One region of the Rhizobium sp. CBN3 genome, then DNA from elsewhere that is predicted to be linked to it. Evidence: riboswitches for the same ligand, from Rfam matches in the RefSeq annotation. Region 1 holds a riboswitch; each other region holds the start of a gene.
What was found. Region 1 has a riboswitch for cobalamin ahead of bluB (5,6-dimethylbenzimidazole synthase). Riboswitches for the same ligand answer to the same signal wherever they lie in the genome.

Region 1 (7,922 bases):
GTCGCCGAGTTCGTCGGCCGGTTTGTCGAAATGATGGTGCACGAAGTTCGAGAAGTTATTCATGGCCTGTTTCCGATGACCGTTATCAATGCTGCCGCTTTCGTGCGTCAGTATTCCGCTCCGCCGGTAAATTGCAATGCATCGGTGCCGTAAGCCTTCAGCGCGCCTGTTCACAAAAAATTCGTGAGCTCGGTGCAACGCTTTGGCCGCGAACGTGTTGCGGTAGCGGGAGCCGCAGGCTAAACAGATGACATGACACAGGAAAACGCTCTCTCCGATATCTTCCGCATCGCTATCGGCCAGCTCAATCCCACGGTCGGCGATGTGGCCGGCAATCTTGCCAAAGCACGTGAAGCACGCGCCGATGCAGGTCGGGAGGGCGCGCATCTGCTCGTGTTGACCGAGCTTTTCATCTCCGGCTATCCGCCGGAAGACCTGGTGCTGAAGCCGGCCTTCATCCGTGCCTGCTGGAAGGCGGTGGAAAGTCTTGCGGCCGACACCGCCGATGGCGGACCGGGCGTCGTCATCGGATTCCCCAGGCAGGACGAGAGGGGGCGCTATAATTCCGTCGCCGTGCTCGACGGCGGCAAGGTCGTCGCGGTGCGCGACAAGGTTGATCTGCCGAATTACGGCGAGTTTGACGAGAAGCGGGTCTTCGTGCAGGGGGCCATGCCGGGGCCGGTGAATTTCCGCGGCGTGCGGCTCGGCATTCCGATCTGCGAAGATATTTGGGGTGATCTCGGCGTTTGCGAGACGCTGGCCGAAAGCGGGGCGGAGATCCTGCTGTCGCCGAACGGGTCTCCCTATTATCGCGGCAAGGTCGATATCCGTCACCAGGTGGTGCTGAAGCAGGTGATCGAGACCGGCCTGCCGCTGATCTATGCCGCCCAGCTCGGGGGGCAGGACGAGCTCGTGTTCGACGGGGCGAGCTTCGCCTTCAACGCCGACAAATCGCTCGCCTTCCAGATGAGCCAGTTCGAGACGGCGCTTGCAGTGACGACATGGAAACGTGGGCAAGCGGGCTGGCACTGCGCCGAAGGACCGATGGCGCGTATCCCCGAGGGCGAGGAGGCCGATTATCGCGCCTGCCTGCTCGGCTTCCGCGACTACGTCAACAAAAATGGTTTCAAAACCGTCGTTCTCGGCCTTTCCGGCGGCATCGACTCGGCGATCTGCACAGCGATCGCGGTCGATGCCCTCGGAGAGGAGCGGGTGCGAACGGTCATGCTGCCCTATCGTTACACCTCGGAAGATTCGCTGAAGGATGCAGCCGACTGCGCCAAGGCGCTCGGCTGCCGCTATGACATCGTGCCGATCGAACAGCCGGTAACCGGCTTCAGCAGCGCGCTGTCCAACCTCTTCGAGGGTACGGAGAGCGGTATTACCGAGGAGAACTTGCAGAGCCGCGCGCGCGGCGTCATCCTGATGGCGATCTCCAACAAGTTCGGCGCGATGGTGGTGACGACGGGCAACAAATCGGAAATGTCGGTCGGCTACGCCACGTTGTATGGCGACATGAACGGCGGCTTCAATCCGATCAAGGACCTCTACAAGATGCAAGTCTATGCGCTGGCGCGCTGGCGCAATGAGAATGTACCGCCGACTGCGCTGGGCCCGTCGGGTGAGGTGATCCCGCAGAATATCATCGACAAGGCGCCATCGGCCGAGCTGCGCCCCGATCAAAAGGATCAGGATTCACTGCCGCCTTATCCCGTTCTCGACGATATTCTCGAGTGCCTGGTGGAGAAGGAAATGGCGGTCGAGGAGATCGTCGCGCGCGGCCACGACGTGGCGACCGTTCACCGGGTCGAGCATCTGCTCTATCTCGCCGAATATAAGCGCCGGCAATCGGCGCCGGGCGTGAAGATCACCAAGAAGAACTTCGGCCGCGACCGGCGCTATCCGATCACCAATCGATTCCGGGATCGCTGACGCAATCGGGATTGCTAGCGCCATCGGGACATCAGGGAGGCAGCATGCGCAGCTCGGTCGAGATCTACAATGTCAGGACGGGCAGGGCTCGCGAAGTCTGGCAGACCGACAGGCTGGTGGAGGCGCCGAACTTCTCGCCTGACGGTGCCTACCTGCTGTTGAACGGCGACGGGCTGCTCTACCGGCTGCCGCTCGATGGTGGCGACGTCACCCAGGTCGATACCGGCTTTGCCGTCAACTGCAACAATGATCACGGCATTTCGCCGGACGGCACCAAAATCGTCATCTCGGACAAGACCGAATTCGGAAAGTCGACGATCTATGTGTTGCCGATCGAGGGCGGCACGCCGCGGCTGGTCACGCAGAACCAGCCCTCCTATTGGCATGGCTGGTCGCCGGATGGCCGCCAGCTCGCTTATTGCGGCATCCGCGACGAACTCTTCGACATCTATACGATCTCCGTTAACGGCGGCGCCGAGACGCGGCTGACGCATGGCGAGGGCCGCAATGACGGGCCGGATTATTCGGCCGACGGGCAGTGGATCTATTTCAATTCCAGCCGCACCGGTTTGATGCAGATCTGGCGCATCCATCCGGATGGCACACGCCTCGAGCAGGTGACGTCGGACAATCAGGGGAACTGGTTTCCCCATCCTTCGCCCAAAAACGACAAGGTGCTGATCCTGTCCTACGACCCTTCGGTGTTCGACCATCCGCGAGACCTCGACGTGCGGCTGCGGCTGATGGATATGGACGGCGGCAATCTGAAGACGCTGTTCGAGCTGTTCGGCGGGCAGGGCACGATCAACGTGCCCTGCTGGTCTCCTGATGGCGAGGAATTCGCCTATGTACGGTATTTTCCGGCGAAATCTTGAGAGGGCGCACCGCCAGTTCATGATGGCGGGATGGGCAGTCACTGATTAGCGGGGGCTGTTTCCGCCGGACACAATGTTTCAGAAGCGCGGTGCACAGTAACTCTTGAGTGCCCTCCGATGCTTTGTAGTTGCACCGAAACAGACTCACCCCCGGAAGGGGGAAATTTTGAATCGATACTTGAAACTGTGGTCGGTCCCGACTGAAATGCCACTACGGTTGTCTCCGGTCGACCATACTTGGATGTGAACGAATAGAACACGATCGAGGCGAACTCATCAACGCCTCCATCTCGTGTTTTCGTCACCGCGACGATTTGGTTGTTATCGCAAACGACAAGACTAACTTCTGCGCCATCAACATACCATTGACCGGGCAGCTCAGGTGAAAGCACCCTTACGTTCCAACCCCGCTCGCTTGAGATGCGCCTGGCCTCATCTAGCGAGCTACCTAATTTAAAAACGCTTGGGCTATCAGCTGTGTCAGCCTTGGCGAGCTCGGCACTGAATCCCATGGTTGACGCTATACAACAGGCTAAAAGCAAGCGAGCAGGAGCGGCAATCAAGCTTCTTGTCCTTAAAATATTCAGTCATACGGCGTACGATTGCATCGATGCCGCCGACTCCACAAGCCATTTTTGAATGGGCGGCGGGTCTGCCCGCCGCGTTGAATGCGGCCGCCTAAGCGGCAACGGCGGCCTTGCGGCGGTCGCGGACAGCCTTGGCGAGATCCTCAAGTACTTCCACCGATATATCCCAGCCGATGCAGCCATCGGTGATGGACTGGCCGTAGACCAGCGGCTTGCCGGGGACGAGATCCTGGCGACCGGCGACGAGGTTGCTTTCGATCATCATGCCCTTGATGTGATGATTGCCCGTGGCGATCTGTCCGGCGACGTCCTTGGCCACCCCCGGCTGGTTCATCGGATCCTTGCTGCTGTTGGCATGGCTGGCGTCGATGATGATGCGCGGGGCGACCCCGAGTTTCAGGCATTCCGCTGTGACGGCTTCGACATCGGCCGCCTGGTAATTCGGCCGCTTGCCGCCGCGCAGGATGATGTGGCAGTCCTCATTGCCCTTCGTCGAGGCGATTGCCGCCTGTCCGTCCTTGGTGACGGCCGGGAAGTGATGCGGTTGTGAAGCTGCCAGGATCGCGTCGAGCGCGACGCGAGCGCCGCCGTCGGTGCCGTTCTTGAAGCCGATCGGGCAGGAGAGGCCGGAGGCGAGCTGGCGATGGATCTGGCTCTCGGTCGTGCGCGCGCCAATCGCACCCCAGCTGACGAGGTCGGCAATGTATTGCGGCGTGATCGTCTCAAGGAATTCGACGCCGGCGGGAAGCCCGATCGCATTGACGTCGAGCAGCAGGCGTCTGGCAATTCTCAGCCCTTCCTCGATACGGTAGCTGCCGTCGAGATGCGGGTCGTTCATCAAGCCCTTCCAGCCGACTGTGGTGCGGGGCTTTTCGAAATAGACGCGCATGACGATTTCCAGGTCGCTGGAGAAGCGCTGTCGCTGCTCGGCCAACCGCGCGGCATATTCGCGTGCGGCAACCGGATCGTGGATGGAGCAGGGGCCGATGACGACGATCAGGCGATCGTCTTCACCCTCGAGAATCTGATGGATGGCATTGCGGTTGCTGGTCACCGTCTCGCTGACTGAAGCAGTTCGGGGAATTTCCGCTATGATATCGGCGGGTTTGGTCAGCGGGGTGATCTCGAGAATACGCAGATCATCGATGGTATCGGGCACTGTATGGCTCCTGTTTGGTCATACCGTGCGGAACAAAAAAGCCGCCAGGTAGACTAGCGGCTGTTCGGGTGGTCGTCGCGTCGAATTCAGTTACGCACGGGCCCGCATCCGCTGGGAGCAGCGGTACGAATAAAATCGCGAGGCGTAGATTGAAGTCGTCGACATCCCGCGTATGTAGCGTCGCGGTCGCCCATTGTCACGCAAAATTTGCGAGCTGAAATCGCCATTCGGGGCGGCTGCCAATCCGCCCGTGAAACACCCCTCTGCGACGGAGGTTACAGGTTCGCTCCGCCTGCACTTGCCGCCGCGCCGGTTTCCTGAGATAGATGCGCCGTCAGGTGCTCGCCGTCGAGGCGGGAGAATCGGGAATCCGGTGCAAGGCCGGAACGTGCCCAACGCTGTAAGGCCGACGTCTGCCGCTTCATCATGCCACTGGCTTTTGCCGGGAAGGCTGCGGCAGATGGATGAAGCCAAGTCAGAAGACCGGCCTGGCGAGATAGACCCAACCCGCGCGGACGGCGGGCGGTTGCGTTGTTGGGGATTTGACGATGCGACCCTTTGATGCGGATGCCCTTTCGGCGGCATTCGGTTTTTCGTTGGCCGAACGTGAGGCTGTCTATCACGCGATCATGACGCGGCGTGACGTACGCAGCCAGTTCCTGGCCGATCCCTTGCCCGACGATGTCGTGGCGCGGCTCCTGACAGCGGCCCATCATGCGCCGTCGGTCGGCTTCATGCAGCCATGGAATTTCATTCTGGTGAAAAGTGCAGCCGTCCGTGCGCGCGTGCGCGACGCCTTTGCCGAGGCCAACGAAGAGGCGGCGTCGATGTTCGAAGGCGAGCGGCGGCAGGCCTATCGATGCCTCAAGCTCGAAGGCATCGTGGAGGCGCCGCTCGGCATATGCGTGACCTGCGATCCCACCCGCGGCGGCAGCGTGGTGCTGGGACGGACGCACAATCCGCGGATGGATTCCTATTCGACCGTTTGCGCCATCCAGAATCTCTGGCTTGCGGCCCGCGCCGAAGGCGTCGGCATTGGCTGGGTCAGCATCTTTCGTGAAGGCGACCTGAAATCGATTCTCGGCATACCCGAGCATATCGAGGTGGTCGCCTGGCTCTGCGCCGGCTTTGTCGACCGGCTTTATGACGAACCGGAACTCTCGGTCAAAGGCTGGCGGCAGCGGCTGCCGCTCGAGGAACTGGTTTTCCACGATGGATGGGGACGCAACGACCCATAGCAATTACTGCTGTTGTGGTTGCGGGCCGGGAGTCGCCGGATTGGCAAGGTCGATCGAGCCCTGGTCGCCGGCGAGGAATTGCGGGCCGACCTGACGGACCTTGTTCTGCGTGGGGTCGTAGGGACGTTCGGGAACGGATGGCTGCAGCGGGGCTGACGCTGCCGCAGTATCTTTCGCCGGCGGATTGGTGCGGACCGCCGTGATCGAGCTCTGCTGCTGCGGTTCGCTCAGGGCCTGCTTGCCGCGCATCTCCTCGTAATAGGCGGTGAGATTGCAGGCACAGGAATTTTTCTCGCCAGGCGCGCGGTTCTTGTAGACAAAGGCGTTCTTCATGGCGCTATAGGGTGCGCCCGTTGCGACCGAGATCATGTTAGAGGAGTCGGTGCTGGTCACGTCGCGATAGAAGAGCTCGGTTTCAATGCCGGGGCACATCTTGGCGCAGGTCTGGGCATCGCGGCCGAAATCCACCGAAGTGGTGTTCGAGCTGATCGGGAAGAAGCCGCCGTCGCAGCTGCGCACGCAGATGGTGCTGATCGGTGAAAACATTTCAGCCCTCGGCAGGCCGTAACGCAGATCGGTCCCTTCACCGCCGCCGAGCGGGATGAAGGTATCGGTGCTCATCGCCTGTTCCTCGACACTTGGGGCGGTGTCGTTTGCGCTACGCTCGGTCGGGGCATAGAAATTGTCGCTGTTGCAGCCGTTGCGTTCGAGTGCCGCCGTCAATTCTCGGCGCGCGTCGTCGGTGCCGTCGCCCTGGTTGCGCAGCTCGTCGCGGCGCTCCTGGAGATAACGAATATTGTCGATCATCCGGGCTTCGGCGTCAGAGAGTTCGGCGCAAAAATCGGCATTGTCACCGCCAATCACGACCATGCTGCCAGAGGTGCATCCGTTATTGCGCAGATCGTTGCGGACCTTGCGCAGCTCGAGGTTCTGCTCGGCCATGGCGCTGGCATATTGGCGCGCTTCCGGCCCGTTATTGTTGCCGATCGATCGTGGTAGGTCGGCAAGGCGACCGCGTAAGTCGTTGCAAATGGCGCTGCTCTGTGCGGCGGCCGGTGATGCCAGCGCAAGCATAAGAGCAAGAGACAGGTTTCGGCGTTTCACGGCGTCGTCCGGGAATAAGAAAGTGTCGATCGGTCAAAGGTGGCGTCCATCCGCCGTACCTTGTCTCTTAACGTGTTTCTCTTAATAAGCTTGGATCAATTCCTAGCGCATTTTCGAGATTTTATCCAGAAGATGCGGGCAACGGCGTTGCCCCGGAGACGGACACTGCAGCCGTTAACAGCAGTTCCCTTCTTCATCCGAATTGTTATTCTCGCCGCTCGCTCCTGCTGGAGATTGGTTTCACTGGGGATAAAGCAAATGCGCTACATGCTGATGCTGCATGCGGACGAAGCTGCCGGGAAGTCCATAGCGCCCGAGGACATGGCGCGCTTTATGGGCCAGATGTATGCCTATCAACAAGCGCTGGAGAAAGCGGCAGCATTCGTCTCCAGCAATGCCCTGGTCGGTTCCTCTGAGGCGAGTGTCGTTCGCGTTCAAGGGAATGAAGTCAGTGTTCTGGACGGCCCTTATGCGGATGTTCGCGAACAGTTCGGTGGGTACTTTATCATCGACGTTGCCGATATGGACGAAGCCAACAAATGGGCGGCGCGCTGCCCTGCTGCGTCCTGGGGAACGGTTGAGGTTCGTCGCATCAGGGATGCGTCGGAATATGCAGGATGACGGCTTCGGGTTCCACCGTTGCCCGAGGTGTAGCAGAGCGAGTGGCGCGCGAGAGCTATGGCCGTCTCGTCGCCTATCTTGGCGGGCGCTTGGGTGATATCGCGTCCGCCGAGGATGCGCTCGCGACTGCTTTCCTCACGGCTCTCGAAAAATGGCCTGCCGATGGCGTGCCCGACAACCCCGATGCCTGGCTGTTGACGATCGCGCGCAGGCGCCAGCTCGACGATTGGCGCAAGGACAAAGTGAAGGCGAAGAGCGCCGATCGTCTTGCCCTCATCGCCGAGGAACTCTCGGCTGCGGCTGACATGGATGAGGAAATTGCGGACAGGCGACTGGCGCTCATGTTTGCCTGCGCACATCCTGGCATCGATGCGTCCGCGCGAACGCCGCTGATCCTCCAGACCGT
Region 2 (7,922 bases), 130 kb from region 1:
TTGCAAGGCCGCATTGGCTTCGGCGCAGAACCTGCTGAGGGCAAACGAGGAGCTCAATCGCGAACGGACGCTGAATGGTGGCCCCGATATCGGGATTGATGTCGTCTTGCATCTCGGCGAGGTTTTTTACGGAAATGTCGGCGCCCAAGGCCGGCTGGACTTCACGGTGATCGGCAGGGCCGTCAACGAGGCTTCGCGGCTTGAAAAGCTGTGCGGAACGCTTGAGCAGCCCCTGCTGCTGTCGGAAAGCTTCGCAGCGACCTGCGCCGTGCCCTGCGACTATCTCGGCGCTTTCGAGCTGCGCGGCGTTTCGAAGAGAGCCGACGTTTACAGGCTTGCCGGCGCCGCTTCTTAGGCTCGCTCAAATCTCGCCCGACACCTCGCGGCGGCGCCGGTCGAGTTCTTCGCTGTAGCGGCGCAGCGTGTGGCTTTCGCTGAGCTGTCCCACCACCTTGCGCTCGATCAGATTGTTGACGACGGCGAGCGCTTCGCTTTCGCTCTTGTCGAAGATCGCCGCCGCCTGCTTGGCATTCATCTGCGGCTGCAGGAAATCATTGCGGTAGCGGACGAAATCGGCAAGCGTCTGGCTCTCGTCCTGGACGTCGGTCGGGTTGGCATAGATCTCAGGCACCAGCACGAGACCGGCATATTTGTCGTTCTCCTCGACGAGAATGACGCGTTGGGTTGAGCCGATCGGGAAGGCCTTCTTGAAGTCTTCCAGCGAGATATCGGCCTTTGCCGTCTTCACGTCGGCGCGCATCAGCTTGTTCACAGTCAGATTGCGGATCCAGCCAACATCGTGGGCACTGCGGATGCTTTCCCCACGCAGATGGAAGCGCCAGGTGGCGAAGGAGTAGCCGAAGGTCGAGCGCACGACGAGCGAGGAGGTGATGACGGCGGCAAGAACCAGTGCCGTGATCGGGAAATCGCCGGTGATTTCGAGCGCCAGGAAGGTCATCGTCAGCGGCCCGCCAATGACGGCGACCGACAGGGAACTCATCCCGACCACGGCATAAATGACCGGCGTCAATGTCGCATTGGCGAAATAGGGGCCGCAATAAGCAAAGAGCTTGCCGAGCAGGGCGCCCATGAACAGTGAGGCGAAGAACAGCCCGCCCCTGAAGCCGGAGCCGATGGAGATCGCCGAGGCAAGGGATTTCAGGAGGAAGAGACCGATCAGCGCCGGGATCGCCACGTCGCGGGAGAGGTTCAGATGCAGCGCGCCGTGCCCCGCCGAAAGGACCTGCGGCGAGATCATCGCGAGAAGCCCGACGATGATGCCGCCGAGCGCCGGGCGAAAGGGCGTGGCGATCGAGCTTTTGCGCGCCAGCTCCTCGATGAAGGCCACGCCCTGCATGAGGAGAATGCCAACGCCGGCGCAGAAGACGCCGAGCAGCAGCGCCGGCACATAATCGGCAGGCACGACCGTGCCGAAGCTGCCGATATCGATGGTGAAATCGCCCTCGGCAAGCAATCTCGCGATGAGGGTCGAAACGAGGGCTGAGACGACGACCGGGGTCAACGACACGATGGTGTAGGTGCCGATGATCAGCTCGAAGGCGTAGAAGGCGCCGGTCAGCGGCGCGTTGAAGGCGGCGGCGATGGCGCCGGCCGCGCCGCAACCGACGAGGATACGCAAGTCCGAGCGGCGCAGCTGCAGCTTCAGGCCGAATTTGGAAGCGATGCCGGCAGCGAGCTGGGTATAGCCGGCTTCCAGGCCGACGGAGGCGCCGAAGCCGTTGGAGATCAGATTCTGTACGGCAACGATGATGCTGTCGGTCAGGGAGAGGCGGCCGCCATGCAGCGCATTTGCCTCGATCGGGTCGACCATTGGTTTCTTGCGCCGTTTGGCGAGCACCAGGAGCAGCAGGCCGAGCAGGGCACCGCCGATGACGGGAGCGCTGAGCAGCAGCATCTTGTCCTGGATTGCCGACGCGCTCAGCCTTTCGCTGTCGGCGATGCCGAAAACAAGCTGGTGCAGCTGGTTGGAGACATAGCTCATGCCGGTCACGGCAAGACCCGAGGCGATGCCGACGATGGCGCCTGCCAGCGACAGGCCGACTTCGCTGCGGCGTGTCAGGGCGCGCAGCCGCCCCGGATCGAAGAAAACACGCAGCGTGCGCAGGCGGCGGCGATCCAATTTCATAAGCATGGCTAGACAACTAGGCGAGGAGAGGCCGGGTCAAGGGCGGAGGTGCAGTCGCCTTGCAACGCAATTGCGGCGAAAAGCCGACGACCACATCAAATATTCATGACGTAAGTCGCTGATAAAAGACGATATTTCCGGTAGGGTCAGTGGTGTTGGCCGGTCTTTCGCGCAGTCTGGAGTTGGGGTGGTTGCAAAGGTCGGTTGACTTCACCCCACGGCTTGCCTAACCATCCCAGGAATAACGGATGGTTCCGGATCGGCCTTTCGCCTTCCGGATGAAAAGGGAATGTGACGGGGCGGACCCACATCGGGCGCCTTCATCACAGCCGACCCCGCGACTGTAGAGCGGTCAGGGTCTTCCATCCGGCATCGAACCTCTTCCGGCCTAGCCGCAATCGTGCGGGCGGACGGAATGGCGACATGCCGGAAAAGCCACTGGAAATGCATGGTGATCAACCGGGGTCGGACGCCTCTATCTCTACGAATCGTCCACCTTTTCACCGAGGCAGCCGGGAAGGTGAGGCAGATCCGCTGGCACGATCAGGGGCGACCGGGCTTCCGGTTCGCCCCGATCGTCGCCGATAACGCGAGCCAGGAGACCTGCCTTCCGTGCCGGGCGAAAAGCCCAACCCTGGGCAAGAGACCCGCTGCCAGCACGGAGGTTGTTTTGGCTGAACGATTGATTTCGGCGCTGCCTCTGGTGGTGCGATGGGGGTCCCCCTTTTCCCCAGCGGGGAGAAGGTGGCCCGAAGGGTCGGATGAGGGGGCCGCGCGGCACCTCCGTCCTTTTGCCCTTCGCTTGCGCTCGGTCCATTCGCGGCTTCGCCGCTCACCCCCTCAACCGCCTGCCGGCAGCTTCTCCCCGCTGGGGAGAAGAGAGATTTGGCGCCGCCTTGCCCTCTCTCGGAGGGTCGCTTCGGCATGACCACCACCCTCATCCTCGGCGGCGCCCGCTCCGGCAAATCCCGTTTTGCCGAAAATCTCGTTATGGCAAGCGGCCTCGAGCGCCACTACCTCGCCACCGGCCGTGCCTGGGACGAGGAGATGCAGACGCGTATTGCCCAGCACAAGGCCGATCGCGGCCCTTCCTGGACGACGCATGAGGAGCCGCTCGATCTTCTCGGCGTGCTTGCCGCGATCGACGGCGAGGGGCGCATTGTGCTTGTCGATTGCCTGACGCTCTGGGTGACCAACCTGTTGATGGAGGAGCGCGACATGGCGGTGGAATTTGCCGCGCTCGCCGATTTCCTGCCTGGCGCCAAGGCGCGGCTGGTCTTCGTTTCCAACGAGGTTGGCCTCGGCATTGTGCCTGACAATCGCATGGCGCGCGATTTTCGCGATCATGCCGGACGGCTGCACCAAATAATCGCGGCGAAGGCCGACGAAGTCTATTTCATCGCGGCCGGTCTGCCGCTGAAAATGAAGGGTTGAAGTTCCATGAACCAGCAGAAAATCCCCGCAACCGTCATCACCGGCTTCCTCGGCGCCGGCAAGACGACGATGATCCGCAGCCTGCTCACCAATGCCGCCGGCAAAAAGATTGCGCTCATCATCAACGAGTTCGGCGATCTCGGCGTCGACGGCGAAGTGCTGAAGGGCTGCGGCGCGGAGAATTGCAGCGAGGACGACATTATCGAGCTCACCAATGGCTGTATCTGCTGCACCGTCGCCGACGATTTCATTCCAACGATGACGAAGCTCCTGGAGCGCGAACAGCGGCCTGACCATATCGTCATCGAAACCTCCGGCCTCGCCCTGCCACAGCCGCTGGTCGCCGCCTTCAACTGGCCTGATATCCGCACCCAGGTGACCGTCGACGGCGTCATTACGGTTGTCGACAGTGCGGCCGTTGCCGCCGGCCGTTTCGCCGACGACCATGATGCGGTCGAGGCGGCGCGCGTCGAGGACGACTCGCTCGATCATGAGAGCCCGATCGAGGAGCTGTTCGAAGACCAGCTCACATGCGCCGATCTCATAGTCCTCAACAAGACCGATCTGATCGATGGGGATGGCCTGGGCCGTGTGAAGAACGAAGTCGCCTCCCGCATCGCCCGCAAGCCGGTCATGATCGAGGCCAGGAATGGCGAGGTGCCGGCCGGTGTGTTGCTCGGCCTCGGCATTGGCACAGAAGACGATATCGCCAATCGCAAGTCCCATCACGAGCTGGAGCACGAGGAGGGGGCGCCGCACGATCACGACGAATTCGACAGCTTCGTTGTCGAACTCGGCGCTGTTTCCGATCCGACAGGCTTTATCGAAAAGCTGAAGGGCATCATCGCCGAGCACGACGTGCTGCGCCTCAAGGGCTTCATCGACGTTTCGGGCAAGCCCATGCGCCTGCAGCTGCAGGCCGTCGGCAGCCGCATCGACCAGTATTTCGACCGCGCCTGGGCAGCGGGTGAGGCGCGCCGCACGCGCCTCGTCGTCATCGGCTTGCACGAAATGAACCAGGACGCGGTGCGCAAGGCGATCGAAGCGCTCGTTCAGGGATAATCGATGCATCTGCTTCTGGCCCAGCAGGGAACGATCAGCGACGGCGAGGAGGCGATAGACCTCGGCCAGTCGCCGGGCGATATCCTGTTCCTTTCGGCCGCCGACACCGAGCTTGCGGCGATCGCTACCGCCTATCGCGGGTGCGAGGGGATGCCGCATTCGCTGAGGCTCGCGAATCTGATGAGCCTCAAGCATCCGATGTCGGTCGATACCTATGTCGAGCGAACGGCCAGGCATGCCAAGCTGATCGTCGTGCGTGCGCTCGGCGGCGCCAGCTATTTCCATTATGCGCTGGAGGCGCTGCACGCCGTTGCCGCACGCAACGGCGCATTGATTGCGGTATTGCCTGGCGATGCCAAGCCGGATGCCGGGCTGGTTCCTTTCTCCAATATTGACGTCGAGGATCTCAACGCGCTCTGGGGCTACCTGATCGAGGGCGGCGACGCGAACGCGCGGAACTTTCTTGCCTATGCGTCGGCGATGCTGGCGGGGGCGGAAAAACCGGCGCCGGCCGTGCCTTTGATGAAGGCGCGGATCTGGTGGCCGGGGCGAGGGGCGATCGGGGTCGAGGAGTGGCGGCGGGTCGTCGGTTCGCATGTCGCGCCAACGTCGTCCGTCAAGCGTGGGGCACCAAGCTCGACAGAAGAGGTGGAATTCGAACCCACGTCCCCCATCGTCGCCATCAGCTTCTACCGTGCCCTCGTCCAGAGCGGCGAGACCGGGCCGGTCGAAGCGCTGGTCGAGGCCCTGGCCGCACTTGGCCTGCGGCCGCTGCCGGTCTTTGCCTACAGCCTAAAGGATCCCATTTCGACAGGGATTCTCGAGAGCGTGTTTTCGGCGTTGAAACCGGATGTCGTCATCAACACAACGGGCTTTGCGGTCTCCGCACCGGGCGCGGACCGGCAACCGACGGTGCTGGAGGCGGATGGCGCAGTCGTGCTGCAGGCAATCCTGTCGGCTTCGTCGAAGGAGGCCTGGGAAGCTTCGTCTCAAGGTCTGTCGGCGCGCGACCTCGGCATGAATGTGGCGTTGCCTGAAGTCGACGGGCGCGTATTGGCGCGGGCGGTGTCCTTCAAGACGGCGGCGCGTTACGACGCGGCTGTCGAGGCGAACATCGTCGCCAGCGTGCCCGATGCCGGCCGGGTGCGCTACACGGCGGAGCTCGCCGCCAGTTGGGCGCGGCTGCGCGGGAGGCCCGCCAATAGGAGGCGCATCGCCCTCGTCATGGCGAATTATCCGAACCGCGACGGCCGGCTCGGCAACGGCGTCGGACTCGACACGCCAGCCGGCAGCATCGAGGTGCTTCGGGCGATGGCGGGTGCGGGTTATTCGGTCGCCGATATTCCGGCCGATGGCAACGCGCTGATCCGCCATCTGATGGAGGGGCCGACCAATTCCGGGCATGACGGCCGGGTCATCCGCGAGGCTCTTTCGCTCAGTCGCTACAAAAACTTCCTGGGATCTCTTCCCAAAAAGATTCAGGATGAAGTGACGGACCGCTGGGGCGAGCCAGAGAACGACCCCTATTTTCGCGACGACGTCTTCGCCCTGCCTTTCGCCCGCTTCGGCGGCGTCCTGGTGGGCATTCAGCCGGCACGCGGCTACAATATCGATCCGAAGGAGAGTTATCATTCGCCGGATCTCGTGCCGCCGCATGGCTATATCGCCTTCTATGCTTTCCTGCGGCACGAATTTGGCGCTGACGCCGTCATTCATATGGGCAAGCATGGCAATCTCGAATGGCTGCCGGGCAAGGCGCTGGCGCTGTCGGAGACGTGTTATCCGGAAGCGATCCTCGGGCCGGTGCCGCATCTTTATCCCTTCATCGTCAATGATCCGGGCGAGGGCACGCAGGCCAAGCGTCGAAGTGCGGCTGTTATCATCGATCACCTGACGCCGCCTTTGACGCGGGCCGAGAGTTACGGTCCGCTCAAGGATCTGGAAGCGCTGGTCGACGAATATTACCAGGCCGCCGGCGGCGACCCTCGCCGTATCCGGCTGCTAAGCCGCCAGATCCTCGATCTCGTCACCGATATCGGACTGGATCGGGATGCGGGGATTGCGAAAGGCGAGAGCGAAGGTGAGGCGCTGAAGAAGCTCGACGCCTATCTCTGCGATCTGAAGGAGATGCAGATCCGTGATGGGCTGCATGTGTTCGGCGTATCGCCGAAGGGGCGGCTGCTGACGGATTTGACCGTGGCGCTGGCGCGGGTACCGCGCGGGCTGGGAGAGGGTGGCGATGCGAGTTTGCAGCGGGCGATTGCTGGGGATGCTGTGAGAAACCCCTCCCCAACCCCTCCCCACAAGGGGGAGGGACTTACCGCTGCGCCCGCGGCAATCTCTGCGCTCAAAGATGATGTGGAGGCGGTGCGTCCAGCAAGCCCCTCCCACCTGTGGGGAGGGGTTGGGGAGGGGTCTGTCTTCGACCCACTCGACTGCGACATGGCTGCCCTTTGGGTCGGGCCACGCCCGGCAATCCTCGCCGATATCACCAAGGCTCCCTGGCGCACCAACGGCGACGCGGTCGAGCGAATCGAGCTGCTCGCTGCCAAGCTCGTTGCCGGCGAAATGGAATGCCCTGCAGACTGGACGGCAACGCGGGCTGTACTTTCGGAGATCGAGACCCGGCTCAAACCCTCCATCCTCGCCTGCGGCCGCGCCGAGATCGATGGGCTGCTCCGCGGCCTCGACGGTCGCTTCGTCGCCCCCGGCCCCTCAGGCGCGCCGACCCGCGGCCGGCCGGATGTTCTGCCGACAGGCCGTAATTTCTATTCGGTCGACAGTCGCGCCGTGCCGACGCCGGCCGCCTACGAACTTGGCAAAAAATCGGCCGAACTGCTGGTGCGTCGCTATGTTCAGGATTACGGTGAGTGGCCGGTCTCCTTCGGGCTGACGGCCTGGGGCACGTCGAATATGCGCACTGGTGGTGATGATATCGCTCAGGCGCTAGCGCTGATCGGCGTCAAGCCCCTCTGGGACATGAGTTCGCGCCGCGTCACCGGCTATGAGATCATATCGCAAGCAGTGCTCGGGCGGCCGCGCGTCGATGTGACGCTGCGGATTTCCGGCTTTTTCCGCGATGCCTTTCCGGAGCAGATCGCCCTGTTCGACAAGGCGATCCGGGCAGTCGGCGCGCTGGAAGAGGATGCGGCTGACAATCCGATTGCCGGGCGTATGCGCGGCGAGACGACGCGGCTCGCTGCAGCTGGGCTCGATGAGAAGACGGCGGCGAAGCGGGCGGGCTACCGCATCTTCGGCTCGAAACCCGGCGCCTACGGCG
Region 3 (7,922 bases), on a different contig from region 1:
GGAATAGAACAGGAAGCTTTCGAGGAAGACGCTCGCGACCTTCTTCTTCAGGGGATCGCCGGAGCGATACTGCTCGATGATCATCGCCGATTTGCGCTGCAGGAATTCGCTTTCCTCCGACCAGCGATAGGCATCGTCGACATCAACAGTCGAGCACAGCGTCGAGAAGATCGAGGAATAGGAACGCGCATGCACCGCCTCCATGAAGGAGACATTGGAAAGCACCGCCTCCTCATGCGGTGTCGCCGCATCCTCCATCAACCTGATGGAGCCGACACCGTTCTGGATCGTGTCGAGCAGCGTCAATCCGGTGAAGACACGGATGGTCAGCTGCTGCTCTGCTGCCGTCAGCGTCGCCCAGGATGGGATGTCGTTCGACAGCGGCACCTTCTCCGGCAGCCAGAAATTGCCGGTCAGCCGGTTCCAGACTTCGAGATCCTTGTCGTCCTCGATGCGGTTCCAGTTGATGGCGCGCACGCGGGAGGTTGGCTTTACAGCGATGTTCATGGTGATTATGTCCTTCCAATAGATGAATGACGTTCGGAGCCCCCTCATCCGCCTGCCGGCACCTTCTCCCCGATGGGGAGAAGACATCTGCGGCAGGCGCGACATCCCCTCTCCCCTCGGGGAGAGGGCAGGGTGAGGGGGCCACGCACTCAAAGGCTCACGGCCGAAATCAACTCAAAGCGTACAAGACACACACCCCTGCACTTCCGTACCCGAAAGCGCCATCTGGCGAAGACGAATGTAATAAATCGTCTTGATGCCCTTCTTCCAGGCGTAAATCTGCGCCTTGTTGATGTCGCGCGTCGTTGCCGTATCGCGGAAGAACAAGGTCAGCGACAGGCCCTGGTCGACATGCTGGGTCGCTGCCGCATAGGTGTCGATGATCTTCTCCGGCCCGATCTCGTAGGCGTCCTGATAATAGTCGAGATTGTCGTTGGTCATGAACGGCGCCGGATAATAGACGCGGCCGATCTTGCCTTCCTTGCGGATCTCGATCTTCGAGACGATCGGATGGATCGAGGAGGTCGAGTGGTTGATGTAGGAGATCGATCCCGTCGGCGGCACCGCCTGCAGGTTCTGGTTATAGAGACCGGAGGTCATGACGGCCTTCTTCAGCGCCACCCAGTCTTCCCGCGTCGGAATATCGATGCCTGATTTGTCGAACAGCGCCTGCACCTTTTCGGTCGCCGGCTTCCATTCCTGCTCGGTATATTTGTCGAAATATTCGCCCGAGGCATATTTCGAGTTCTCGAAGCCCTTGAAGCTAGTGCCGCGTTCGACCGCCAGCAGGTTCGAGGCGCGGATGGCGTGATAGGTCACCGCATAGAAATAGATGTTGGTGAAATCGACGCCTTCCGCGGAGCCGTAGAAGATACGTTCGCGAGCGAGATAGCCGTGCAGGTTCATCTGGCCGAGGCCAATCGCATGGCTCTCGTCATTGCCCTTCTCGATCGATGGAACCGAGGCGATATGGCTCATGTCAGAGACCGCCGTCAGCGCCCGGATCGAGGTCTCGATCGTCTTGCCGAAATCGCCCGAATCCATCGCCGCCGCAATGTTCAGCGAACCGAGATTGCAGGAAATATCCTTGCCGAGATCACTATAGGAGAGATCATCGTTGTATTCGCTCGCCTCGCTCACCTGCAGGATCTCCGAGCAGAGATTGCTCATGGAGATGCGCCCGGCCACCGGGTTCGCCCGATTCACCGTGTCCTCGAACATGATGTAGGGATAACCGCTTTCGAACTGGATTTCGGCGATCACCTGGAAGAATTCGCGCGCCTTGATCTTCTTCTTCGAGATACGGGCGTCCGCCACCATCTCCCGGTACTTTTCCGTCACCGAAATCTCGGTGAAGGGCACACCATAGACGCGCTCCACGTCATAGGGCGAGAACAGGTACATGTCCTCATTGTTCCTGGCGAGCTCGAAAGTAACGTCTGGCACGACGACGCCGAGCGACAGCGTTTTGATGCGGATCTTCTCGTCGGCATTTTCACGCTTGGTGTCGAGAAATCGCATGATGTCGGGATGATGGGCGTTGAGATAGACCGCGCCCGCGCCCTGGCGCGCACCAAGCTGGTTGGCATAGGAGAAGCTGTCTTCGAGCAGCTTCATCACCGGAATGATGCCGGAGGACTGGTTCTCGATCTGCTTGATCGGTGCGCCGGCTTCACGGATGTTCGTCAGAGACAAGGCCACGCCGCCGCCGCGCTTCGAGAGCTGCAGCGCCGAATTGATCGACCGGCCGATCGATTCCATATTGTCTTCGACGCGCAGCAGGAAGCAGGAAACCAGTTCGCCGCGCTGCTTCTTGCCGGCATTCAAGAAGGTCGGCGTCGCCGGCTGGAAGCGGCCGGAAATGATCTCGTCGACCATGTCGCGGGCAAGGGCCTCGTCGCCCCGCGCCAAAGTCAGCGCCACCATGCAGATGCGGTCCTCGTAGCGCTCGAGATAGCGCTTTCCGTCGAAGGTCTTCAGCGTGTAGCTGGTGTAATATTTGAAAGCGCCGAGGAAGGTGGGAAAACGGAATTTCCTGGCATAGGCCTGATCGAAAAGGTCGCGGACGAAATTGAAGGAATATTGGTCGAGCACCTCCTGCTCGTAATAGCCCTCAGTGACGAGGTAATCGAGCTTTTCCCGAAGATTGTGAAAGAACACGGTGTTCTGGTTCACATGCTGCAGGAAATATTGCTTGGCCGCCATGCGATCCTTGTCGAGTTGGATCTTGCCCTCATCGTCATAGAGGTTCAGCATCGCGTTCAGCGCGTGATAATCGAGCGTTTCAGCCGCCTTCAACGGTTTTGCGCCCGCATCCCGCGTCAGATTTGTTCCCGTGTCCAAAATCGTCCCATCCCGTCTTTGACATTGGCGACATCCGCGGTCGTTCCCAGAAGCTCGAACCGGTAGAGATACGGCACCTGGCACTTCTTCGAGATGACATCGCCGGCTAGCCCGTAGGTCTCGCCGAAATTGCTGTTGCCCGCGGCAATCACGCCGCGAATGTTGGAGCGGTTTTCCGCATCATTGAGGAAGCGGATCACCTGCTTGGGCACGGCCCCTTTACCGCCGTCCCCGCAATAGGTGGGCGAGATCAGCACATAGGGTTCGCGAATGTGGATGGCCTCAGCGCTGAGTGGAATGCGCGCCGCGCGCAGTCCCAGCTTCTCGACGAAACGATGGGTGTTCCCGGATCGGCTGGAATAATAAACGATCAGCCCCATCGTTTTTCTCAGCTCAGGAGAGCGCGCTGATCATGTCGGGTCGGAAACCTGCCCAATGCTGGCTGCCGGCAACGACAACCGGAACCTGCATGTAGCCCATGCCGCGCACACGATCGAGCGCTTCGGCATCCTGGGAAATATCGACCACTTCATAGTCCACGCCCAGGCGGTCGAGGGCGCGGTAGGTGGCGGTGCATTGGACGCAGGCCGGCTTGCTGTAAACGGTAACGCTCATCATGTTCCTCGTGATGTCAGTGGATTCAGGACGCAGGACTGGATCGGGCGCCGTACGGCGTCCGGGACAATGCTTGATAGTGATGTGGCAAGGTTGGCGCTTTAAACGCCTGATATCATCCCTCGCAGGATGTGCGCGGGCGACGGCCTTGATGTTCTCGACATGACTTCAAACCCCGAAGTGCTCATGCGGACGTTCGGGGCAGCGCAACAGGCACGGATCGTTCCGCCTTCGATCACGCGACCTTCCGGACACCCCGCCCATGGACGTTTCGTTCAAGGCAGGTCTCCTGGCGCGCGGGTCGAAGCACTCTACCCCAGCCTTCCCAAGGCATCATGCCTCAGCGACCTGAAATCGGACAGTTGCTCGCCGCTCACAGTTGCGGGGGCAGCTCCGACCTTGCCCGCCCTCATGGCGAGACGCACCGTATTCCCGTCTTAGCCCGCGATCCTCACGAATCGAAGGAACCTTGAACACTAGATATAGTACGCGAATCCAAATTCACGTCAACGGATGGTTTGTGCATGGCGTTACGGCAGGTTTGAAATCGCTGCATTCCTGTGAAAAACAGGGATAACCAAAGCTTAACGTAAACAGGCTGTGGAGAAAGCCGCGACGAGAACAGGCCACAAGCTGGAGCCTAGGCTGCTGACAAAGCACTGCAACCCGCGACGCCATCCTCGGCCTTGTGCTGCCTTGTGCCGAGGATCTGCGCACATCCAATTAAGGATTTGAAAATAAAATGTTTTCCTGCCTAATAATTGTGGTGGCTAGATGCTCGGCACAAGGCTGCACAAGGCCGAGCATGACGGAGGAGACTTGGTCAGCAAACTGAGAGCCGACCTTACTGATGACCTGCCCCGAATCGCTAGTCTTCAAACCGCCATCGGCAAACATTCATCTCCATACACGAAGCAGCCTGAGCGCATTGATCGTCACCAGCACGGTGGCGCCGGTATCGGCGAGGATCGCTGGCCAGAGTCCGGTGATGCCGGCGATCGTCGTCACCAGAAAGAAAGCCTTCAGCCCGAGCGCGATGGTGATATTCTGCGAGATATTGCGCATCGTGCGCTTGGAAAGCGCGATCATCCGCGCCACGTCGCCGACGCGTCCGTGCAGCACGGCGGCATCGGCTGTCTCCAGCGCCACGTCGGTGCCGCCGCCCATGGCGATGCCGATATCGGCGGCAGCGAGCGCCGGCGCGTCGTTGATGCCGTCGCCGACCTTGGCGACGACGAAGCCCTCGCGCTTCAATTCGCCGACGACCCGTTGCTTGTCCTCGGGCATCATCTCCCCACGCCAGTCGATGCCGAGCATGCCGGCGACGGCGGCCGCCGTCCGCTTGTTGTCGCCCGTCAGCATCATCGCCTTGACACCGGCCGATTTGAGCGCCGAGAGCCCCGCCCTGGCATCCTCGCGCGGCTCGTCGCGCATGGCGATCAGGCCGGCCGCAGCGCCATTGACGAGCAGCACCGATACGCTCTTGCCCTCATCATTGAGCCCTGCAATACGCGCCTCCTGTTCCGCGTTGAGCGCCCCACGCTCGCGGGCGGCGGGCGGCGACAAGAGATCCACTGTCTCGCCGCCGATCTTGCCGGTGACACCCTTGCCCGGCAGCGCTTCCAGTTCGAAGGCGGGCGGCACGGGCACGCCGTCCGCCTTGGCGCGGTGGAGAATCGCCAGTGCCAGCGGATGGCTGGAGCCCTGCTCCAGCACCGCCGCGCGCGACAGGAGCTGCGCCTCGCTCAACCCGAAGGAAAGGATGTCGGTGACCCGAGGCTTGCCTTCCGTCAGCGTACCCGTCTTGTCGAAGGCGACCATCGTCACCTTGCCGAGCGTCTCCAGGACCGCGCCGCCCTTCATCAGCAGCCCGCGCCGTGCCCCCGCCGACAGCGAAGCGGCGATCGCCGCCGGCGTCGAGATGACGAGGGCGCAGGGGCAGCCAATCAGGAGGATGGCAAGTCCCTTGTAGATCCATTCCCCCCACGCGCCGCCGAAAAACAGCGGCGGAATGACCGCGACCAGTGCGGCGACAACGACGACACCTGGCGTGTAGTAGCGCGAAAACCGATCGATGAACCGCTCCGTCGGCGCCTTCGATTCCTGCGCTTCTTCCACCAGCTTGACGACGCGAGCGATGGTATTGTCGGCAGCGGCTGCCGTGACGCGAACCCGGAGCACCGCATCGCCATTGACCGTACCGGCATAGACGACGGCATCGACGCGCTTGCGCAGCGGCGTGCTCTCGCCCGTCACCGGAGCCTCGTCGATCGCGCTCTCGCCTGATACGATGACGCCGTCGGCAGAGATGCGGTCGCCGGGACGAACCATGATGACCGCGCCGACGGCAAGACTTTCCGCCGGCACCTCGCGCATCTGGCCATTGTCTTCGAGCAGCGCGGTCTTCGGCAACAGGGCCGTCAGCGACTGGATGCTTTCACGCGCCCTGCCCGCCGCCACACCTTCGAGCAGCTCGCCGACGAGAAACAGGAATACGACCGTTGCTGCCTCCTCGCCCGCATTGATGATGACGGCGCCGACGGCGGCGATCGTCATCAGCATCTCGATCGAAAACGGCGTGCCTGACAAAGCCGCCATGACGGCTCGCCGCGCAATCGGCAGCAGACCGACCAGTATCGCGACGAAGAAGGCATAGGACGCGATCGCCGGCACCAGATGGCCGACGGCATAGGCGACAACGAGTGCCGCACCCGAAAAAATGGTCAGGCGGCCTTTCCTGCTCCGCCACCAAGGACCGGCCATCGGCGCATGGTCGTGCCCATGCAGGCCTTCGATTTCCTTCTCGTCATGGGCATGGTCGTGATCCTGCCCGGCATGGTCGTGATCTCCATGGCCATGAGCGGCGCGATCGTGATGATGGTGCGGGCGGCCTTCACGCGCGGGCGTCGCATTTCCGGTAAAGGGCGAGACGGAATAACCAAGCCCCGTCACCTTCCTCTCGACTGCCTTGAGATCGCTGCTGCCGTCATGCCGGACGGTCATGGTGCCTGTCATCACCGAGACTGAGACATCGGCAACGCCTGCTACGCGCCTGACCGCGGTATCGATCTTGCTCGCGCAGGCGGCGCAATCCATGCCGCCGACCCTGTATCTTGTCTCGCTCGTCTCAACCATATCCGCTTCCTTGTCAAACAGAAGCATCCCTCCTACATCCTCTAGCGACTAGAGGTGCAAGAGAAAAATCATGAAAAAGATCACGATTGGCGAGGCGGCCCGCCGGAGCGGCGTCAAGGTGCCGACGGTGCGCTATTACGAGAGCATAGGCCTGCTCGCGGCCCCGAGCCGCAGCGAAGGCAACCAGCGATCTTTCGAACCTGCCGACATCAGCCGCCTCGCTTTCATCCGCCACGCGCGCGAGCTCGGTTTCGAGATCGAGGCAATCCGCACGCTGCTCACGCTGCAGGATGATCCGAACCAGTCCTGCGCCTCGGCCGACGCCATCGCCAAGGCTCGCCTCGTGGAAGTCGAGCAGCGCATCCGCAGCCTGATGGCTTTAAAGGCCGAGCTCGAAATCATGGTGGAGAGCTGCGGCCACGGCCGCGTCGATCAATGCCGCGTCATCGAGGTTCTCGCCGACCACGGTCAGTGCACGCATTCGCACCATTGACAAATCTGCACCCTTGCAGGTGATCGGCGCCCGCGGCAAAACTGCGCCGGAAAGAATCGGGGCGAAGACATCATGAGCCAGAAACGGATTGCGATCATCGGCGGCGGCCCCGCGGGTCTTGCGGCTGCCGAGCGGCTGTCGCTCTCCGGCCATGCGGTGACGGTATATGACGCCATGCCGACCTTCGCGCGCAAATTTCTGCTGGCCGGCAAGTCGGGCCTCAATATTACCCATTCCGAGGACTATGCCCGCTTCGCCACCCGTTTCGGCGCGGCTTCAGCTCGTCTTCGTCCCGCCCTCGATGCCTTTACCCCTGCCGATGTCAGGGATTGGGCCGCAGGGCTCGGCACCGAGACTTTCGTCGGCTCTTCCGGCCGGGTTTTCCCGAAGGTGATGAAGGCTTCTCCTTTGCTGCGTGCCTGGCTCAAGCGGCTGGAAGAGCGGGGTGTCGCGATGCGCACCCGCCACCGCTGCACCGGCCTTGTCGAAGAAGGTTACGTTTTCGAAACGCCGGATGGGCACAGCATCATCCATTGCGACGCCGCCCTGCTGGCGCTTGGCGGCGCAAGTTGGCCGCGACTCGGCTCGGATGCGGCCTGGCTGCCCTGGCTGGCCGAGAGGGGCGTCGAGATCGACGCCTTCCGGCCCGCCAATTGCGGCTTCATCGTCGGCTGGAGCGCCAGCTTCAGCGCGCGTTTCGCCGGCGAGCCCGTCAAGTCGGTCACCGCCACATCCGAAGCCGGCACCTTTCCCGGCGAGTTCGTCATCACCGGCAGCGGCATCGAGGGCAGCCTGGTCTACGCCCATGCGGCCAGCCTCCGCGATCGTC
Region 4 (7,922 bases), on a different contig from region 1:
CCCGTGGAAGCCGTAACGCTTGATGCCCTCCTCATGCAGGAAACGGGGTATGGCGAGGCGGCGAACGAGATCGTCCTGCGTGGCATGGAAGGCCGTGTCGAAGGAGGCTGTCTGGACAAGATGCGGCTTCAGGTGACGGAGCGCGCGGATGAAGCGCAGCGCTTGCGGTTGGTGCAGGGGAGCGAGCGGGATCAGCGCTTCGATCCCATCGGTGGCGGCGTCATCAAGCGCGACGGCGCTCATGAAGCGCTCGCCGCCATGGACGACGCGGTGGCCGGCTACGGCTGCGGCCGCCATGTCGAAATGATCGGCGAGACGCGTGAAGGTCTCGTCGATGACCCCGTGCAGATCGTCCGTCACCTCCGCCTTCAGCGGCATATCGAATGTCTGCTCTCCCTTGGTCAGGCCGAAGCAGAGCGGCTCGGCGCGGAGATCGATGACGCCCCTTCCGAGGTGTCGTGCCTCGGCACCATCGATCGAGAAGACGCCGACCTTCACAGTCGATGAGCCGGCGTTGAAGGTCAGGAGGAGGTCGGTGGATGACATGTCTTCAGAGACTCCGCACAGTCGTCACGATCCCCGAACTTAGCGCCGAAACTCCCGCTGGAAAGGTATGGCCGCCCATGCGCAACATGCTGACGGTGTGTGGCGGCCGACAGAAATGCCAAAGCTTGGGGCAGTTTTGTTGAATTACGCTAGGGTCAGCCCGTCGACGCCAGATTGGCGTTGCGATCGCGGATGAAGATGCTTGCCTCGGCGGCGGGCATCGCCTTGCCGAAAAGATAGCCCTGGCCGATGTCACAGCCGAGCTGCAACAGGAACGCAAGCTGGCCATGCTCTTCGACACCTTCCGCAGTCGTCTTGATGTTGAGGCTTCTGCCGAGGCCAAGCATGGCGCGGACGATTTTTTCCTGGCGTTCGTCATCGCGATAGGTGGCGATGAAGCTTTTGTCGATCTTGATCTTGTCGAAGCGGTAGCGGGCGAGCTGGGCGAGGCTCGAATAGCCCGTGCCGAAATCATCGAGGGCGATCTGAATGCCGGCCGCATGCAGCTCTTCGAGAATGACGGCGGCGATAGCGGGATCCTGAATCAGCGCGTTTTCGGTGATCTCGACCTCCAGGCGTTGCGGCGGCAGCCGGCTTGCCGAAAGGACTTTGAGGATGCGGGACGTCAGCAGCCTGTCTTCCATCTGTACCGGCGAGACGTTGAAGGACAACGTGACATGCGCCGGCCAAGTGAGCGCATCGCCGCAGGCCTGCGCAAGGAGATCCTCGAACAGGGGGGTGATCATCCCGGTTTCCTCGGCAATGTCGATGAAAACAGGCGGCGGAATATTGATACCATCCTCGCCGACCCACCGCGCGAGGGCTTCGAAACCGCAAAGCTGGCCCGTTTTCAAATCAATCAAAGGTTGATAGAAAGGCATGATCGCCTTGTCGGCGATTGCCGCGCGCAGCCTGCTTTCCAGAGAGGCGCGTTCCGTTACCTTGTCCTGCATCGAAGTTTCGAAGACAAGATAATGGTTAGGGCCTCGTGATTTGGCCTCATACATGGCGAGATCCGCACGGTGGGCGGCGTCTTCCAGCGGCTCGCTACCCTCAAGCCAGCGATCATAGCCGACGCTGGCGCCGACTTCGACGGCAAAGCCATCGATATGGATCGGCCGGGTGACGGCCTGGATCAGCAACTTGGCGAAACGCTCCTCGCGCTCTGCCGTCAGGGAAAAGGCGACGATGATGAATTCGTCACCGCCGAAGCGGTAAACGCAATCCGCGTTGCCAAGCGCGCAGATGCGTCTGGCAACTTCGACCAGCAACACGTCGCCGCCCTTGTGGCCGACGAGATCGTTGACTTTTTTGAAGCCGTCGAGGTCGACGGAGAAGATCGTGACGTTGTCGTCCCATTCCTCGATCTCGGCCTCGCCGCTTCTGACTGGCCGTGAGAGGATTTTGCGCTCGAAGGCGTAGCGGTTCGGCAGCTTGGTCAGATGGTCGTGGGTTGCCGTCCAATCGGCCTTAGCCTGTTCAGTGGCGCGCAGCTCCATTTCCTTGCGCAGGTCGGCGATGCGCAGCACCGAATAGATGAAGCTCATCGCGCCAGCGATGCCGAGAGCCAGAACGAGCTTATCCGCCCCGTACTCGCCGAAATCGGTCATGAAGGAGACGAGGCGGTCGTCGAAGTGCAGCACCGTGCCGAGGATCCAGAGGGTTACTCCGAAAACCACAACCGACACGCATTGCCTTCCGGCCCTGCTTCGGAAAAACGCAGGCATTATCGCATTCTCCATCTCCACCCTCTGCCGGACTATCACGAAAATCTGAAATGTTCGTTGAAACCATAAGGCGAATTGTTGGAGGTGGCAGCCCGTCCGTTGCGGTGCTGTCGGGACGTAAGCCGCGCGCTACGGCGTTTCGCTGGTGCTGCTTCGAAGACTAGAGGATGTCCGGATTCAAGACGAGGGGAGCCCCACGAAAGAACGAGGGCGAGCGTGCTGTCGCATCGCTCGCCCTGTCTCGCTCTTCACGCGGTGACGATCAGCAGCGGAACGCTGACGACCAGACCGACCATAACTAAGGTGAACGTCACGACCCTCATCAAGCGCAGGCGCCGCGTACGCTCCCCACTCCAATCATATGCCATAGCTTCCGTCTCCTTGGGACAAGGAAGTAGTCCCGGTCAGACCCGGTTCAATAGAGATGACGCGATTTGCTTGCGTAAGGCTGGATAGTATGAGGGATGTCTAATTCTCTAGAGGCGCAGCGACCAGCGATGTCCATTGCTGGTCATCCGAACGACCACCAGCGGCTCGACATCGACGAGCCAGAAGGAGGGGAGGGGAGCCTGAAGCACATGCGCAATCGCTGTTCTTATAATCGATGCGTGGGTGACGGCTATCACATGGCCGCCGAGCGTGGATTGCTCATCCATCCAGCCGGCGACGCGCGTCCGCAGACCGAGAAAACTGTCGCCGCCATGTGGGGCGGCTTCCGGATCGCTCATCCAAGCCATGAGGTTCTCCGGCTCTTCGGTGCCGATTGCCGCAATCGGCCTGCCGGCCCAGCGGCCATTGTCGCAGTCGGCAAGCCGCTGTTCTATTTGAGCGTCGAGACGGAGGGCTGTAGCGGTCTGGCGAGCACGCAAAGCCGGGCTCGTGACGATCCGGTCGGCGCGAGGCAGGGCAGTCATCCCGGCGGCTTCTTCAGAGGCCTTGTCTTCCAGCGGCTCATCCAGCGGGAACAGGGCCTTGCGGCTCGCCGCCGTGGCGCCGTGACAGATCCAGGTGAGGCGGGTATTCACGGTTGTTCCGATCTTCGCAATACGGTGGGGACGACCCTTCGCCGGCGTCTCGAAGTTTCGTTGACAGTCTCTTCGGCGTCCAGATATAACCGTGCTGTTGCGGGTTTGGAAGCCGGTGGAAATCCGGCGCGGTCGCGCCACTGTGACCAGCGTTTCGAAGTTCTTTACGCTGGAAGTCAGACCCTGCCGCACAACACTCTTTCGACTGAACGCGTCATTCCGGAGGGATACATGTCTGACACCACTTTCGCGCCCGTTGCGGCACCGGCGCCAATCCCTGTAGGGGAAATCCTGCCCTGGGCGGTTTTCGGCGGCCTGCTGATGCTCATCGTTCTTTATTTCGTCGGCACCGAGGAAGGCGCGATGGCGCTGTTCAACGGCATGTATGTGCACGAATTCGTGCATGACGGCCGCCATCTCCTGGGCTTTCCCTGCCACTAAAGCGCATCGCGATCTTTCAGATTCGCTTCTCACGCTTTAGGTCTTTGTTTACGCATGTCGTTATCGCAAAACTGCTGCACACTTTTGTGCGACATGCTTAGTGGAATATTGAGATGGTTGGAAAGCTTCTGCTTCGCGGCATGCTCGCGGGCCTGATTGCTGGCATCCTCGTTTTCGCTTTCGCCCATATCTTCGGCGAGCCGCTGGTCGATGCGGCAATCGCCTTCGAGGAGGCGAAAGCCCAGGCGGCGGGCGAAGCTGCCGAGCCTGAAATTGTCAGCCGCGCCACGCAGGCCGGTCTCGGCCTCTTCACCGGCGTCATGGCCTACAGCATCGCCGTCGGCGGGCTTTTTTCGCTCGCCTTCGCCTTCGTACACGGCCGCTTCAGCAGCCTATCGGCGCGCGGCACTTCGGCCGTCATCGCCATTGCCGCCTTCGTGGCGGTCGTGCTCGTTCCCGGCATCAAATATCCGGCCAACCCGCCAGCTGTCGGCAATCCCGATACGATCGGCGTCAGGACCGAACTGTTCTTCCTGATGATCGTCGTTTCGCTCGCCTCGCTGGTTGCCGCGATCGCACTGTCGCGCCGGCTTGGCGAGCGCTTCGGTCTCTGGAACGGCGCGATCATCGCCGGCATCGCCTATCTCGTCTTCATCGGCTTCGTGCTCTATCTGCTGCCGCCGATCAACGAGGTGCCGGAGAATTTCTCGGCGATGGTGCTCTGGCGGTTCCGCACGACCTCGCTCGGAATGCACGCGATCCTATGGGCAACGCTCGGTCTTTGTTTCGGAGTGCTGGCAGAAAGGGGTCTTGCCGCCAGGAGTGGACCGCGGCCGGCGTTCCGGTGATGCGGCAAATCGGCAGGTTTGCTTTTCTCGGTCTCATCGCGAGCCTATTACCAATGTTTATCGGAAGTGCCCTCGCCCATGGGGGCAGCTCTGGCGGCTCCCATGCCGGGCTCGATATTCCGGCAATTTCCCACGGCGAGATGGCGGTCATTTCGGAGTATCGGAGCAGCATCAGCATGCTGGCGTCACGGGCGGCCGATACGAACGAACCGTTCCGGCGTGTCCTGAACTACTCGGAAATCCAGTATTCCTATTGCCTCTGGGGACGGATGCCGGGCAGCGTGACGGACGAGGAGAGCCCTTTCAACGAATGCGCCCATGCCTATCTCGCGGCGACGAAAGCCGTGCTGATGGCGATGCGTGAGATGCCGCGGGAGGCAACCGCGGCGGGCGAAATCATCTCGGCCATCGACGCCGAGATGGCGGGCCGCGGACTTGCCTTCATCACCTGCCAGTTCAGCGGCGAGGCATTCAACACCGCCAATATCGTCAGGCCGAGCTGGAGCAAGGTGCCGCTTCATCCTGCCAGCATGGTCTCACTGACGGGGTTGGCCGCTCTGTTTGGTCTTGCCGTTCTTGCACTACGCCGCGTCTCGCGGCCGAAGGCTCAGTCGTCGGAATAGCGCTGCTCGCGCCACGGATCACCATGCATATGGTATCCGTTCTTTTCCCAGAAGCCGGCCTCGTCGGCGGCGATTAGCTCGATGCGGCGCAGCCACTTGGCGCTTTTCCAGAAATAGAGATGCGGCACGACGAGCCGCATCGGGCCGCCGTGCTCCGGTGTCAGCGGCAGGCCTTCCCAGGAGGTTGCCAGGATCGCATCCTCGGCGGCGAAATCGGCGAGCGGCAGGTTGGTGGTATAGCCGTCGTAGCTCGTCAGCATGACGTAGGCTGCTTCCGGTTTCGGCATGGCGCGATCGAGCAGATCCCGCGTCGAAACGCCGTTCCATTTGTTATCGTAGCGTGACCAGGTGGTGACGCAGTGAATGTCGCTCACCCCAGTGCTCTGTTCGATCGCCTGAAAATCGGTCCACGTGAGGGTGAGTGTCGTTTCGACCAGGCCGCGTACTTCAAGCCGCCAGCTCTCGGTTGAAATGACCGGTTGCTGGCCGAGATCGAGCACCGGCCAGTTCTTGACCAGGTGCTGGCCGGGCGGCAGGCGCTCGGCCTCGGGCCTACTGATGCGCCCGGTCAGGAACTTGCCCTCTGACGCCCAACGGCGCTTGGAGCTGGTGAGCTTGCTGTCGGCGGGCGTCTGGTCGTCGCTCATGAACGGGTCTCCTTGCGGTGCAGCAATAGGATATCCGGCCCCGCCGAGTGTCAAGTTTCGGCGAGCCCTTGGAAATCCCTGCTTGCCTCATTAAACTAGGTCGGCGGGTATGCCTTGCTGGGGGAGTGAAGGCAGAAAGGGAGGAGCCGGATCTGTCTTCGAGATCTCGTGCCATCGCGGCGCTGCTGCTGGTGCCGCTCGTCATTTTCGCCTTCTTCACCTATGGAAGTGCGATTGCGACGCGCGCCTATATGCAGGAGGCTTCAGCGCAGGCGGGAACGGCGCTGCGCCTTGCCGTCTCGGCACTCAGCGGCCACCTCAACCGCTACGAGGCGCTGCCGGCGCTGATCGCCGATCATGACGATATCAAGGAACTGGTCAGCGCGCCCGACGACATGGCGCTTCGCGATGCGGCCAATCTCTATCTCAAGGAGATCAACGGGCTTTTGAAATCCTCCGATATTTATGTGGTGAAGCCGGACGGGGAGACGATCGCGGCGAGCAATTACGATGGCCCGGGAAGCTTCGTCGGCCAGAATTTCAACTACCGGCCCTATTTCCAGGAAGCGATCGAAGGCCGGCAAGCCCGGTTCTACGCTCTCGGCACCACGTCGCTAAAGCGCGGCTACTATTTCTCTGCGCCGATTAGGGTCGGCGCCGATATTCGCGGGGTCATCGTATTCAAGGTCGATATCGACATGATCGAATCCTCCTGGAGCGGCGGCGAATACAAGATCTTCGTCTCCGATCCCGAGGGCATCATCTTCATGTCCGGCAGTGCGGAGTGGCTCTATGGCGCGATCCTGCCGCTGACGGCCGATCGTATCGCACGCACCGAGGCGTCGCGGCGCTATGCCAATGCGAAGCTGACGGCGCTGCCGGTGACGCGTCATCGCTTCGAGCCGCATGATCTGATGACGCTGGCGAGCGATCGGCGCGCAAGCGAGTATCTGGTGCTGTCGCATTACATGCCGGCGGAGGACTGGACGGTGAATGTGCTGATGGAGACGAGCTCCATCCGCGCTCAGGCGCGCACCGCGCTTGTCGCCGTCTTTCTCATCCTTTGCATTGCCGGGCTTGCTGTGGCGGTCATTCGCCAGCGGCGGGCGCGACTTGCCGAGCGCATGCAGATGCAGGCCGAGGCGCGGGGCGAGCTGGAGCGGCGGGTGGAGGAGCGCACGGCGGATCTTGCCCGCGTCAACAGCCGCATCGAGGAGGAGATCGCGGAGCGGCGGTTGACCGAGCAGCAACTGCGCCAGACCCAGGCCGATCTCATTCAGGCCGGCAAACTCGCCGGACTCGGGCAGATGTCGGCTGCCCTTTCGCATGAATTCAACCAGCCGCTCGCCGCCGCCAAGACCTATACGGACAGCGCCTCAGTGCTGATCGATCGAGGCCGGACGGAGGAGGCGCGCGACAATATAAGGCGGATCGGCGGGCTGATCGACCGCATGGCCTCGATCAGCCGGCACCTACGCAACTTCGCCCGCAAACCGAACGAGAAGCTCGGGCCGGTCCCCCTCGACGAGGCGATGCGCGACACGCTGGAGATCATCGCCTGGCGGTTGAAGGCGGCGGACGCCGAGCTCCGGCTCGATCTCGGAACGCGGCCGCCGGTCGTGCGCGCCGGTTCGGTACGTCTGCAGCAGGTGCTGGTGAATGTTATCTCCAACGCGGCCGATGCGGTGGAAGGGCTGGATGACAGGCGCATCGAGATTTCGGCCCTCGAGGAGGCCGGCAAGGTGGTGCTGACGGTGCGCGATCACGGACCCGGCGTGCCGGCGGCAATCGCCGAGCGCATCTTCGACCCCTTCTTCACGACCAAGGGTGTGGGCAAGGGACTCGGCCTCGGGCTTTCGATCTCCTACAACATCGTCAAGGATTTCGGCGGCAGCCTGACGGCTGCCAATCATCCCGAGGGGGGCGCGATGTTCCGCATCGAGCTGCAATCGGCGGCAGGGTCGATGCCGGAGGCGGCGGAATGAACGATGCGAAGATCCTGCTGGTCGATGACGAAGAAGAGCTGCGCCGTTCGACGGCGCAGGCGCTGGAGCTCTCCGGCTTC

Region 2: another riboswitch for cobalamin. It lies ahead of cobU (bifunctional adenosylcobinamide kinase/adenosylcobinamide-phosphate guanylyltransferase); the one in region 1 lies ahead of bluB (5,6-dimethylbenzimidazole synthase).
Region 3: another riboswitch for cobalamin. It lies ahead of nrdH (glutaredoxin-like protein NrdH); the one in region 1 lies ahead of bluB (5,6-dimethylbenzimidazole synthase).
Region 4: another riboswitch for cobalamin. It lies ahead of QWJ46_RS09740 (CbtB domain-containing protein); the one in region 1 lies ahead of bluB (5,6-dimethylbenzimidazole synthase).

The regions. Positions count from the first base shown of each region.
Region 1 covers NZ_JAULSE010000007.1:147,475-155,396, forward strand. Annotated here, with positions in the region: gene QWJ46_RS13300 (DUF1003 domain-containing protein) at 1-63, opposite strand, end outside; gene QWJ46_RS13305 (NAD+ synthase) at 253-1,932, shown strand; gene QWJ46_RS13310 (PD40 domain-containing protein) at 1,977-2,807, shown strand; gene QWJ46_RS13315 (3-deoxy-7-phosphoheptulonate synthase) at 3,486-4,553, opposite strand; cobalamin riboswitch at 4,873-5,060, shown strand; gene bluB (5,6-dimethylbenzimidazole synthase) at 5,102-5,791, shown strand; gene QWJ46_RS13325 (DUF2865 domain-containing protein) at 5,795-6,895, opposite strand; gene QWJ46_RS13330 (YciI family protein) at 7,154-7,516, shown strand; gene QWJ46_RS13335 (RNA polymerase sigma factor) at 7,513-7,922, shown strand, end outside.
Region 2 covers NZ_JAULSE010000007.1:18,899-26,820, forward strand. Annotated here, with positions in the region: gene QWJ46_RS12640 (adenylate/guanylate cyclase domain-containing protein) at 1-355, shown strand, start outside; gene QWJ46_RS12645 (chloride channel protein) at 362-2,152, opposite strand; cobalamin riboswitch at 2,379-2,772, shown strand; gene cobU (bifunctional adenosylcobinamide kinase/adenosylcobinamide-phosphate guanylyltransferase) at 3,071-3,580, shown strand; gene cobW (cobalamin biosynthesis protein CobW) at 3,587-4,642, shown strand; gene cobN (cobaltochelatase subunit CobN) at 4,646-7,922, shown strand, end outside.
Region 3 covers NZ_JAULSE010000042.1:8,176-16,097, reverse strand. Annotated here, with positions in the region: gene nrdF (class 1b ribonucleoside-diphosphate reductase subunit beta) at 1-507, opposite strand, end outside; gene nrdE (class 1b ribonucleoside-diphosphate reductase subunit alpha) at 682-2,850, opposite strand; gene nrdI (class Ib ribonucleoside-diphosphate reductase assembly flavoprotein NrdI) at 2,829-3,230, opposite strand; gene nrdH (glutaredoxin-like protein NrdH) at 3,244-3,465, opposite strand; cobalamin riboswitch at 3,727-3,952, opposite strand; gene QWJ46_RS29725 (heavy metal translocating P-type ATPase) at 4,363-6,600, opposite strand; gene QWJ46_RS29720 (helix-turn-helix domain-containing protein) at 6,671-7,093, shown strand; gene QWJ46_RS29715 (TIGR03862 family flavoprotein) at 7,166-7,922, shown strand, end outside.
Region 4 covers NZ_JAULSE010000005.1:38,590-46,511, reverse strand. Annotated here, with positions in the region: gene QWJ46_RS09755 (acetate/propionate family kinase) at 1-546, opposite strand, end outside; gene QWJ46_RS09750 (bifunctional diguanylate cyclase/phosphodiesterase) at 702-2,273, opposite strand; gene QWJ46_RS09745 (histidine phosphatase family protein) at 2,750-3,298, opposite strand; cobalamin riboswitch at 3,355-3,504, shown strand; gene QWJ46_RS09740 (CbtB domain-containing protein) at 3,530-3,739, shown strand; gene QWJ46_RS09735 (CbtA family protein) at 3,853-4,587, shown strand; gene QWJ46_RS09730 (hypothetical protein) at 4,641-5,210, shown strand; gene QWJ46_RS09725 (sulfite oxidase-like oxidoreductase) at 5,195-5,857, opposite strand; gene QWJ46_RS09720 (ATP-binding protein) at 5,983-7,842, shown strand; gene QWJ46_RS09715 (sigma-54 dependent transcriptional regulator) at 7,839-7,922, shown strand, end outside.